One region of the Kribbella sp. NBC_00889 genome, then DNA from elsewhere that is predicted to be linked to it. Evidence: riboswitches for the same ligand, from Rfam matches in the RefSeq annotation. Region 1 holds a riboswitch; each other region holds the start of a gene.
What was found. Region 1 has a riboswitch for cobalamin ahead of cobN (cobaltochelatase subunit CobN). Riboswitches for the same ligand answer to the same signal wherever they lie in the genome.
Positions count from the first base shown of each region.

Region 2: linked by a shared signal. The riboswitch ahead of OG817_RS06215 (ribonucleoside-diphosphate reductase subunit alpha) and the one ahead of cobN (cobaltochelatase subunit CobN) in region 1 are both predicted to bind cobalamin.
Region 3: linked by a shared signal. The riboswitch ahead of metE (5-methyltetrahydropteroyltriglutamate--homocysteine S-methyltransferase) and the one ahead of cobN (cobaltochelatase subunit CobN) in region 1 are both predicted to bind cobalamin.

Region 1 covers NZ_CP108783.1:3,795,525-3,798,795, forward strand. The annotation lists gene cobN (cobaltochelatase subunit CobN) at 1-1,742, opposite strand, end outside; cobalamin riboswitch at 1,778-1,905, opposite strand; gene OG817_RS18510 (hypothetical protein) at 1,932-2,150, shown strand; gene OG817_RS18515 (DUF3500 domain-containing protein) at 2,239-3,207, opposite strand.
Region 2 covers NZ_CP108783.1:1,281,554-1,284,824, forward strand. The annotation lists gene OG817_RS06215 (ribonucleoside-diphosphate reductase subunit alpha) at 1-1,923, opposite strand, end outside; cobalamin riboswitch at 2,056-2,199, opposite strand; gene OG817_RS06220 (DinB family protein) at 2,303-2,884, opposite strand; gene OG817_RS06225 (Fic family protein) at 2,944-3,271, opposite strand, start outside.
Region 3 covers NZ_CP108783.1:4,683,910-4,687,180, reverse strand. The annotation lists gene metE (5-methyltetrahydropteroyltriglutamate--homocysteine S-methyltransferase) at 1-1,450, opposite strand, end outside; cobalamin riboswitch at 1,542-1,768, opposite strand; gene ppdK (pyruvate, phosphate dikinase) at 2,087-3,271, shown strand, end outside.

The DNA of each region.
Region 1 (3,271 bases):
ACGACGGTCGCGTGCGCGCGCCGCTTCGCCTGCGTCCCCTCACCGGGGTCGTTGACGATGAACGGGTAGACCATCGGCAGATTCCCGAGGACCGCGTCCGGCGCGCAGCCTGCCGCCAGCCCGATCCCCTTGCCCGGCAGCCATTCGAGCGTGCCGTGCTTGCCCAGGTGGACGACCGCGTGCGCACCGAAGCCGCCATCCGACGGCGCGGCCTCCAGCCAGCGGTACGCCGCCAGGTAGTGGTGCGACGGCGCCATGTCCGGGTCGTGGTAGATCGCGACCGGGTTCTCCCCGAAGCCGCGCGGCGGCTGGATCATCAGTACGACGTTCCCGAAGCGCAGCGCCGCCAACGCGATCGCGGGCTCGTCCCCGGACGTGTCGACGTACAGCTCACCGGGCGGCTCGCCCCACGCCTTGGTCATTGCCTCGCGCAACGACTCCGGGACGCGACCGAACCATTGCTGGTAGACCGACCGCGGGATCGTCGCGACGGCGCTGGCCAACTGCTCGTCGGTGAGCCAATCAACGTCGTGACCGCCCGCCGCGATCAGTCGGTGAATGAGCCCGTCTGCGCCGTCCGCGCCCTGCAGTTCACTGAGGTCGAGGCCGCCGAGGTCGTACCCGGCGTCCTCGAGCTGCCCGAGCAGGACGACCGCCGAGGCTGGAGTGTCAAGGCCGACCGCGTTCCCGATCCGGGCGTGCTTGGTCGGGTACGACGACAGCACCAGCGCGAGTCGCTTGTCGCCGTTCGGCACGTGGCGGAGCCGTGCATGCGCCACCGCGATCCCAGCCAGCCGGGTACACCGCTCCGGGTCCGGCGCGTACCGGGCCAGATCGTCGGCGTCGTACGCCTTGAAGGAGAACGGGATCGTGATCAGTCGTCCGTCGAACTCGGGGATCGCCACCTGGGTCGCGGCGTCCATCGGACTGATCGCGGCGTCGCTGGCCAGCCACTGCTCGCGGGTCGAGGTCAGCGCGAGGCCCTGGATCAGCGGGATGTCGAGGGACGCGAGCGCGCCGGCGTCCCAGGCATCGTCCGAGCCGCCCGCGCTCGCGTTGGCCGCGACGGATCCGCCGGCGGCCAGGAGGGTCGTGACGAGGACGTCGCACTTCCGCAGCAGGTCGAACAGTCCGGCGTTCTCATCGCTGGTCGGGTCGAGTCCGCGGAGCGTCCCGCAGTACACGGGCAGCGACTGCGCGCCGGCGGCCTCGACCGCACTCGCCAGCGCATCGACGAAGGCCGTGTTCCCGGAGATCTCGTGCGCTCGGTAGTAGACGATGCCGACCACCGGCCGCTCATCCTCGACGAACGTCCCGCGGACGCCGTACGCCGGGAGTGCGCGGGGCGGGTCGAACGCGTCGCCCGTCAGCAGCAGCGTGTCGCTCAGGAAGCCGGCCAGGTTACGCAGATTCTCGGAGCCGCCTTCACGCAGGTAGGCCAGCGCCTCGGTCACCGCGCCCGCCGGCACGGTCGACAACGACATCAGTTCGGCGTCGGGCGCGGCCTCGCCACTGACCACGACCGCCGGCTTGCCGGAGGCGAGCACCGCGTCGAGGCCCTCCTCCCAGGCCCGGCGACCGCCGAGCAACCGGACCACGACGATCTCGGCCGCGTCCAGCAACGGGGCCAGGTCGGCGAGGTCGAGCCGGGCGGGGTTAGCGACCTTCCAGCCGGCGTCCGCCTCGGCGGCGGCGAGCAGATCGGTGTCGGCGGTGGAGAGCAGCAGGAGGTTCGCGGGCATGCGCGACCGGTCCTTCCTCGGGGTGTCCACGCCCCGTCCGGAGGTGCGACAGCGGCAGTTCCTGACTCCCCTACGCCTGACTACGGCGCTGGGTCACAGTGGCGGGACCGTCCCGGACTCACACCGGGTTCCTGCAGTTGCCATCGCTTGACGCCGAGACTCTATCGGACGCGCCCACTTATGCTGGAGGTGACCAGAAGGCGGCTGAAGGAGAATCCGGTGCGCCGCGAACACCCTGGACTCGTCATCGCTCTGGCTGCCGGTCTCGTCGCCTCGGCCGTCCTGGTCCCGACCAGCCTGGCGACCGGCATTCGCCAAGGCGACGGCACCGATGACACGGATCCGGCGGTGGTCACGACCTGGAACGCGATCGCCGAACGGACGACCCTGAAGCAGCCACGAGCCTAGGCCCACGCATCGACGCAGGCCGCGGCGGGAACCGGCTCGGCCGCCAAGTCGCGAACTGGGTCGCGACCCACCAGTTCCGCTGAATCGCTCAGCGGTGCATGGCGTAGTGGGCGGCGAGGAGGTCGGTGCCCCAGTCGTTGCGGAGGTCTCGCCAGACCGAGTGGATGTGGTTGGCGTCGTCCTGGGTGTTGTCGTACTCGGCCAGGAACGTCGGGCCGGCGATCGAGTAGTAGTGGCGGTGGCCGATGCCGGGTTCGGTCGCGCCGGCCCAGGCGAAGCTGAGGCGCTCGATGCCCTGGTCGGTGATGTCCTGCCAGGTCTGCAACCCGATCGGTCCGGCGGCCCTCCCGACGTACTGGCCGATGAGGAGGCTGAACAACTGCCGTTGTTCCGCGGTCATGTCGCCGTACGCGAGGCCCTGGTGGAGAAGCTTGGCGTCGGCGACCGGGTCGTGCCGGGTCAGGATGTCGTCGGGTGCGTCCGGCGAGACGACGGCCACCTCACGCTGGGCCGGCTCGAGCGCGTGCAGGAGCTGGAAGCCCAGGTCCTGCTCGGCGGCGAGGAAACGCCGGCCGGCCTGCGGCCCGGACCGGACCTCGGCCGGATTCGACCCGAGGAACTGCGGGGTGAACGAGATCGCCCCGTCCACGAGTGTCACGTGCAACGCGAGGTGATGCCCGTTCAGCCGCCAGGCCCACGGCTCCGTCCCAGCCGGATCGCCCAGCACCCGCAGGAAGTACCGGTCGCCGACGACGGATCCCTCCCACTCGCCGCTCGGCGGCAGGGCCGGGATCCCGCGCACGATGATCTCCGCGTCCCACACCGCCCAGACGTCGGCCACACCGCGCTCACTGCACCCGATCGCGACGAGCCGCTCCACCAACTGCTGCTGGGCCGGAGTCAGCTCCGTCAGCGGAAGGCCCGGTACCGCACCCGGCAGGTAGGTCCACTGCTTATGGTCCGGGGTGTCGAACGCCGCCTTGATCTTGTCCAGCTGCGCCGGCGACAGGCTCGCCAAGAGTTCGAGAACCGCTTCCCGGGTCTGCTCCACAACCATGCCGATGCTCCCGTTCCGTCGACCAGAATGCCTCGCCCAGCCTACGACCACCACCTCGCCCCGG
Region 2 (3,271 bases), 2.5 Mb from region 1:
CCGGTGCCGCAGGTTCGACCGCTCCGACTCGGGCGTGGTGTAGAAGTTCGTGTCGATGGTGTTGTCGAGCATCCGGACCGCCGCCATGACGGTGTCGCGGAGCAGCTCGGCGTCCAGCCCGTCAGGTGTGACGTGGGCAGCCAGGTTCACCGAGCCGAGGTTGCAGACGGCGATCTCGTCGGCGCTGGTGTTCAGGGTGATCTCGGTGCACAGGTTCGAGGAGTGGACGACACCGTCGTGCTGCTGCGGCGAGCGCAGGTTGCACGGGTCCTTGAACGTGATCCACGGGTGCCCGGTCTCGAAGAGCACCGTGAGCATCCGCCGCCACAGATCGACCGCCTTGACCCGCTTGAACACCCGGATCTCGCCACGGTCCGCGGCCTGCTCGTAACCGCGGTAAGCCTCCGCGAACGCAGTGCCGTACAGGTCGTGCAGCTCGGGCACGTCGTCGGGGGAGAAGAGTGTCCAGTCGCCGCCGGCCTCGACCCGTTGCATGAACAGGTCGGGGACCCAGTTCGCGGTGTTCATGTCGTGGGTACGGCGCCGCTCGTCTCCGGTGTTCTTGCGCAGATCGAGGAACTCCTCGATATCGATGTGCCAGGTCTCGAGGTACGCGCAGACCGCACCCTTGCGCTTGCCACCCTGGTTCACCGCGACCGCGGTGTCGTTGGCGATCTTCAGGAACGGTACGACGCCCTGCGACTCACCGTTGGTCCCGCGGATCCTGGCGCCGATGCCGCGCACCGGGGTCCAGTCGTTGCCGAGGCCGCCGGAGTACTTGGCGAGCAGCGCGTTGTTGCGGATGCCTGCGAAGATCTCGGCCAGGTCGTCCTGGACTGTGGTCAGGAAGCAGGCAGACAGCTGCGGTCGGGTCGTGCCGGAGTTGAACAGGATCGGCGTCGACGTCATGAACCGGAACGAGCTGAGCATTTCGTAGAACTCGATGGCCTTGGCGTCACGGTCGTCCTCGCGCAGCGCTATCCCCATCGCGACGCGCAGGAAAAGCGCCTGCGGCAGCTCGAAGCGCACCTTGTCGATGTGCAGCAGGTAGCGGTCGTACAAGGTCTGCAGGCTGAGGAAGGTGAAGTCCAGGTCGCGCTCGGGCCGGATCGCGGCGGCGAGGCGCGGGAGGTCGAAGGTGGCCAGCTCGGGATCGAGATGCCCGGCTTCGACCCCGAGTTCGACGTAGCGCGGGAAGTAGTCCACGTACGCCTGGGCCATCTCCGCCTGGCTCGCCTGCCGCGGCTCGCCGTGGACCCGGCCGAGCGCCTCGCGACGGATCTGGTCGAGCAGCAGCCGGGACGCGGCGAAGCTGTACTGCGGCTCGGTCTCGACGTACGACCGGGCGGCCATCACCAGAGCGAGCTCGACCTCGTGTTGTGCGATGCCGTCGTAGCAGGAGCCAAGGGTCTCGTCGAGGATCAGCTCGGGGTCGACCGCGTCCAGACCCGTGGCCGCCTCCGCGACGATCACGCGCAACCTGTCGACATCGAGCGGCGCGATGCTGCCGTCGGCCGCGCGGACGCTGAGCGTGGGCTTGTCGGTGATACCGGAAGGGTCGGCCGGGGTGCGGGCCTTGGTGCGCTCCTCGCGGTAGAGGACGTACGCACGGGCGACCTGGTGCTCGCCGGCGCGCATCAGCGCCAGCTCGACCTGGTCCTGGATGTCCTCGACCTGCAGGCTGCGGCGGGCGTCACCGCGGCTCGTCAGGGCCTCGACGACCCGGCCGGTCAGGTCCGTCACCAGGTCACGGACCCGGTGGGTGGTGCCCGCCTCGGCACCCTCGACGGCGAGGAACGCCTTGGTCATGGCGACCGAGATCTTGGTCTGGTCGAAACCGGTGTGGCCGCCGTCGCGGCGTACGACGGTCAGCTGGACCGACCGGTCGGCTGTCGCCGACCGGGATGAGGAAGCAATCGTCACAGGTGTTGTCTCCAAAAGAGTTCGGAGGACCGGAGCCACGCGGAGGGGCGCACGACGGGGCCGGCAGCACCGGCCGGGAACACTGCCGCCACGCCCTGCGACCCACCCGCGAGGTCTCGGACCACGTGCACCGGCGGTGCACGCGCTGGTGGCAGGTATCCGGACTCGCGGAAGGCTTCCGCTCACCGTTGCGGGGCAGTTCCGGACTCGCACCGGATTCCCCTGTTGCCTCGGCGTGGCCCCACATCTTGTGGTGCCAGGACGCGATGAGCTGTCCAAATATGCAGAGCCACTCCGAACCACCAGCAGTAGTGATGCTAAGCGGCAGCCCCTACATCTTGTGGTAGCGCCACGCCGCGTGTCGCACATGTTGTGGTCCTCACGCCGCGACCGCGTAGAGGTCCTGCAGCGTCATGATCTCCGAGCCATGGTGGATCAGCTCGCGATTCAGCCGCAGTACGACGTGACCGAACGGCTCGCCCGCGTCCAGCTCGGTCGCCTGGCTGAGGCCGATCGTCATCACCTGCTCCTCGTCGAGAGCGGCGATCGCGTCCTGCCAGGCCTCGACCCAGTGGGTCAGCCACGCCACCGCATCGCGCGCGTTGCCGTGCAGGGTGATGTCGGCACGTCCCTGTTGGCTCGCGCCGAAGGTCCACTCCCAGCGCTCGAAGAACGTCTCGGTCAGATGGGCGATCAGCCAGGCGATCGTGCGTGGTCCGCGATGGTCCGGCTCGTCGGGCCACTGCGCGACCCACTCGCCGGACCCGAGTGATCGGAACCGCCCGGTGTAGTGCCGGCGTACGACGGTCAGCGCCTCGCTGCTCGGTCGCCAGAAGTACTGGTCGTCGGTCAACTGCGCGAGCCGGCCGGACAGCACCATCCAGCTGAAGCCGAGCTGGCCCCGGACCATGGCCATCGCCGATGGCCGGTGCAGGATGTCCCAGTCGAACGGCTCTGGCATCATCTCTCCCTGTATGATCGAACATATGTTCGAATTCTTGCTCGCTCGGGAGACGAAAGTCAATGTGCGTTGCGTGTTGGTGCTGGCCTCGATGGAACCGGTCTGCTAGGCGGCTCGATCCGGGTGTCCGCGGCCGGGCTGGCGAAGCGGCGTTCGAGCAGGGTGAACGCGTCGATCAGTTCGGGCGCCTCGTAGACGCGGTTGCGTCGGCCGTCGGTGATCTCACGCAGGATGCCGGCCTCGACGAGCCTCGCCAGACCCTGGTTGGTCGCCTGCTGGGAGCGGTCGACAAGTTGCGCGGCCGCTGCGAGCGTGAGCACCGGCGCGGCAGGCAGCGCCTCGATGAGCAGGTCGGCTGCCGAGCCGCCGCGGACAGGCGCGGCTCGC
Region 3 (3,271 bases), 890 kb from region 1:
GCTCGCCGTGCACGAGCACGTCCAGCCCGAGTTCTTCCTGCAGGCTGATCACCCGCGCGATCTCGGCCCGCATCCGCTCGTCGTACGTCGCCTGGTCGATCCGGCCGGACCGGAGTTCGGTCCGGGTACGGCGGAGATCCGCGGTCTGCGGGAACGAGCCGATCGTGGTGGTCGCGAGATCCTGCAGCCCGATCGACTCCTGCGCCTTCCGGCGTTCGTCGTACGGCGCTCGCTGCCGATCCTCGGGACCGATCGCGGCGACCCGGTCGCGGACCGCCTGCTCACGAGCGAGGCCGGACTCGTTCAACGGGCCGCGGGACGGATTGTCGAGGTTCACCAATACGCCGGGCTCGTCCTCGCTGAGCGCACGGCCGAGCAGGACCACCTCGTCGACTTTCTGCCGCGCGAACGCGAGTCGCGCCCGCACCTGCGGATCGAGCTCGTCCTCCGCATCCACGTCGTACGGCAGGTGGAGCAGCGAGCACGAGGTGGAGACGGCGAGCCGGCCGACGGAGCCGAGCAGCTTCACGCAGGTCGACAACGCCTCACCCAGGGCAGTGCGCCAGACGTTCCTGCCGTCGACCACCCCGGCGAAAACGGTCTTACGCTGGATGGCCGGCAAGACGGCCAGTTGGTCGACCAGGCCAGGAGTGGACACGAGGTCGACCGCCAGCCCCTCGACCGCGGTGGACGCCAGCACCGGCAGGGCAGCACCGGGATCTCCGAAGTACGTCGCGACCAGGAGACGCGGGCGTTCGGTGAGCTTCGCCAACCGGTCGTACGCGCGACGGAGAGCGTCGAGCTCAGCCGGTGTGCGGTCCTGGACCAACGCCGGCTCGTCCAGCTGCACCCAGTCGGCTCCCGCGGCATCGAGCCTGCCGAGGAGTTCGGCGTACGCGTCCAGGAGACGGTCGAGCAGGCTGAGTGGCTCGAAGCCCGGAGTTGTGGATTTCGAGAGCAGCAGGAAGGTCAGTGGTCCGATCAGGACCGGGCGGGTCTCCACACCGGCTTCTCGCGCGGCCGCCAGGTCTTCGAGTGGCTTGGCCGGGTTGAGCCGGAACACCGTGTTCTCGGTGAGCTCGGGGACCAAGTAGTGGTAGTTGGTGTCGAACCACTTGGTCAGCTCCAGCGGCGCGACCTCGGCGTGGCCACGTGCCATCGCGAAGTACGTGTCGAGTCCGGAGCGACCGAGGGCGCGGAAGCGCTCCGGAATGATCCCGAACAGCTGCACGTGGTCGAGCATCTGGTCGTAGTACGAGAAGGTGTTACCGGGGAGAACGTCGAGTCCGCGGCCGGCCAGGTCGCGCCAGGTGTCGGCGCGCAGTCGGTGGGCGGTCGCCTCCAGTTCGGCCGCGTCGCTGTCGCCGGACCAGTACTTCTCGACGGCCTTCTTGAGTTCACGGTCCGGGCCGATGCGCGGATAGCCCAGCACTGTCTTGATGGTGTTCACGTCTCTCTCCTCGCGAGCGTGCCAGGGATCGGCGGGGTCGCGGAGACGCCGGACGGGTCCTCCCACGAGACCACCGATCCACCGCGCACCGGCTGGTGCGCGGACCGTCGGCAGGTCTTCGGACTCACGGGCAGTCCGGTCGGTCCGACCGGTCGGCCTACTGGCCGTCGCTTCCCGGACGCCGGGCGTCCAGTGCTGTCTGACGGCTGTCGTTCCCGTTCACCGCTGCGGGGCAGTCCCGGATTCACACCGGGTTCCCTCTTGCCTCGCCTCGTCGTCGACCACCCGACCAGGCGAACCGTCGGCAGTGCCGAGCGTAACCCGCGGGCACCGCGACGCGCCGGACGGCGAGACGAACACCACTCGCGGTGCCCGCCGTCGACACGACGAAACCCCGGGAGCGATTCGCTGGAAGGTTTCGTTGGCGAACGTGCCGATTGTCTTGCGTTGTCAACGGGGGAAGGGTTTTCCGGCCTTCGACCTGTGGGCAGAGTCACGTCGGCATCGTGAGACCAGTGTTCAACTGGACTGGTTTTCGGGCTTACTCTGAGAGCAACGCCCCCGCCACTGGAGTCGATGGGCCAGCGGGCCACCACACCGCGCTCAGAAGCACCGCCTGAACCACAGGGAGTGATCGTGCCGAAACTCGTCTACGACTTCGCCGAAGGCAACAAGGACATGAAGGAGCTGCTCGGCGGGAAGGGGGCGAACCTGGCCGAGATGACCAACCTCGGCCTGCCGGTGCCACCCGGATTCACCATCAGCGCCGAGGCCTGCCGCGCGTACCTGGCCACCGGCTCGGTGCCACCGGAGTTGGCCGACGAGATCGACCACCACGTCGACGTACTGCAGCAGAAGATGGGCAAGAAGCTCGGCCAGGCCGACGACCCGCTGCTCGTCTCGGTCCGGTCCGGAGCGGCCGTGTCGATGCCCGGGATGATGGAGACCGTTCTGAACGTCGGCCTGAACGACGACTCGGTGAACGGGCTCGCGCATCACTCCGGCAACCCGCGGTTCGCCTGGGACGCGTACCGCCGGTTGATCCAGATGTTCGGCAAGACCGTGCTCGGCATGGACGGCGACGTGTTCGAGGGCGCGATCGAGGCGGCCGAGGAAGCCAAGGGCACCCGCAACGACCTCGACCTGGACGCGGACGACCTGAAGCGCCTGGTCGAGACCTTCAAGCAGGCCGTCCACGAGCACACCGGCCGCGAGTTCCCGCAGGACCCGCGGACCCAGATGGACCTGGCGATCGAGGCCGTCTTCGGCTCGTGGAACTCCGAGCGCGCGATCCTCTACCGCCGGCAGGAGCGGATCCCGACCGACCTCGGTACTGCGGTCAACATCTGCTCGATGGTGTTCGGCAACCTCGGCATGGACTCCGGCACCGGCGTCGCGTTCACCCGCGACCCGTCGAGCGGTCAGCCCGGTGTGTACGGCGACTACCTGCAAAACGCGCAGGGCGAGGACGTGGTGGCCGGCATTCGCAACACCGTCCCCCTCGCGGACCTGGAGCAGATCGACAAGACGTCGTACGACGATCTGATGGCGATCATGGCCAAGCTCGAGGGCCACTACCGCGACCTGTGCGACATCGAGTTCACTGTCGAGCGCGGCAAACTGTGGATGCTGCAGACGCGGGTCGGCAAGCGGACCGCGGCGGCCGCGTTCCGGATCGCGACCAGCCTGATCGACGAGGGCGTGATCGACACCGACGAGGCGCTGAAGCGGGTGAAGGGTGCGCAGCTCGCGCAGTTGATGTTCCCGCGGTTCGACGCGGACGCGGACACCGATCTCATCACCAAGGCGATCGGTGCGTCG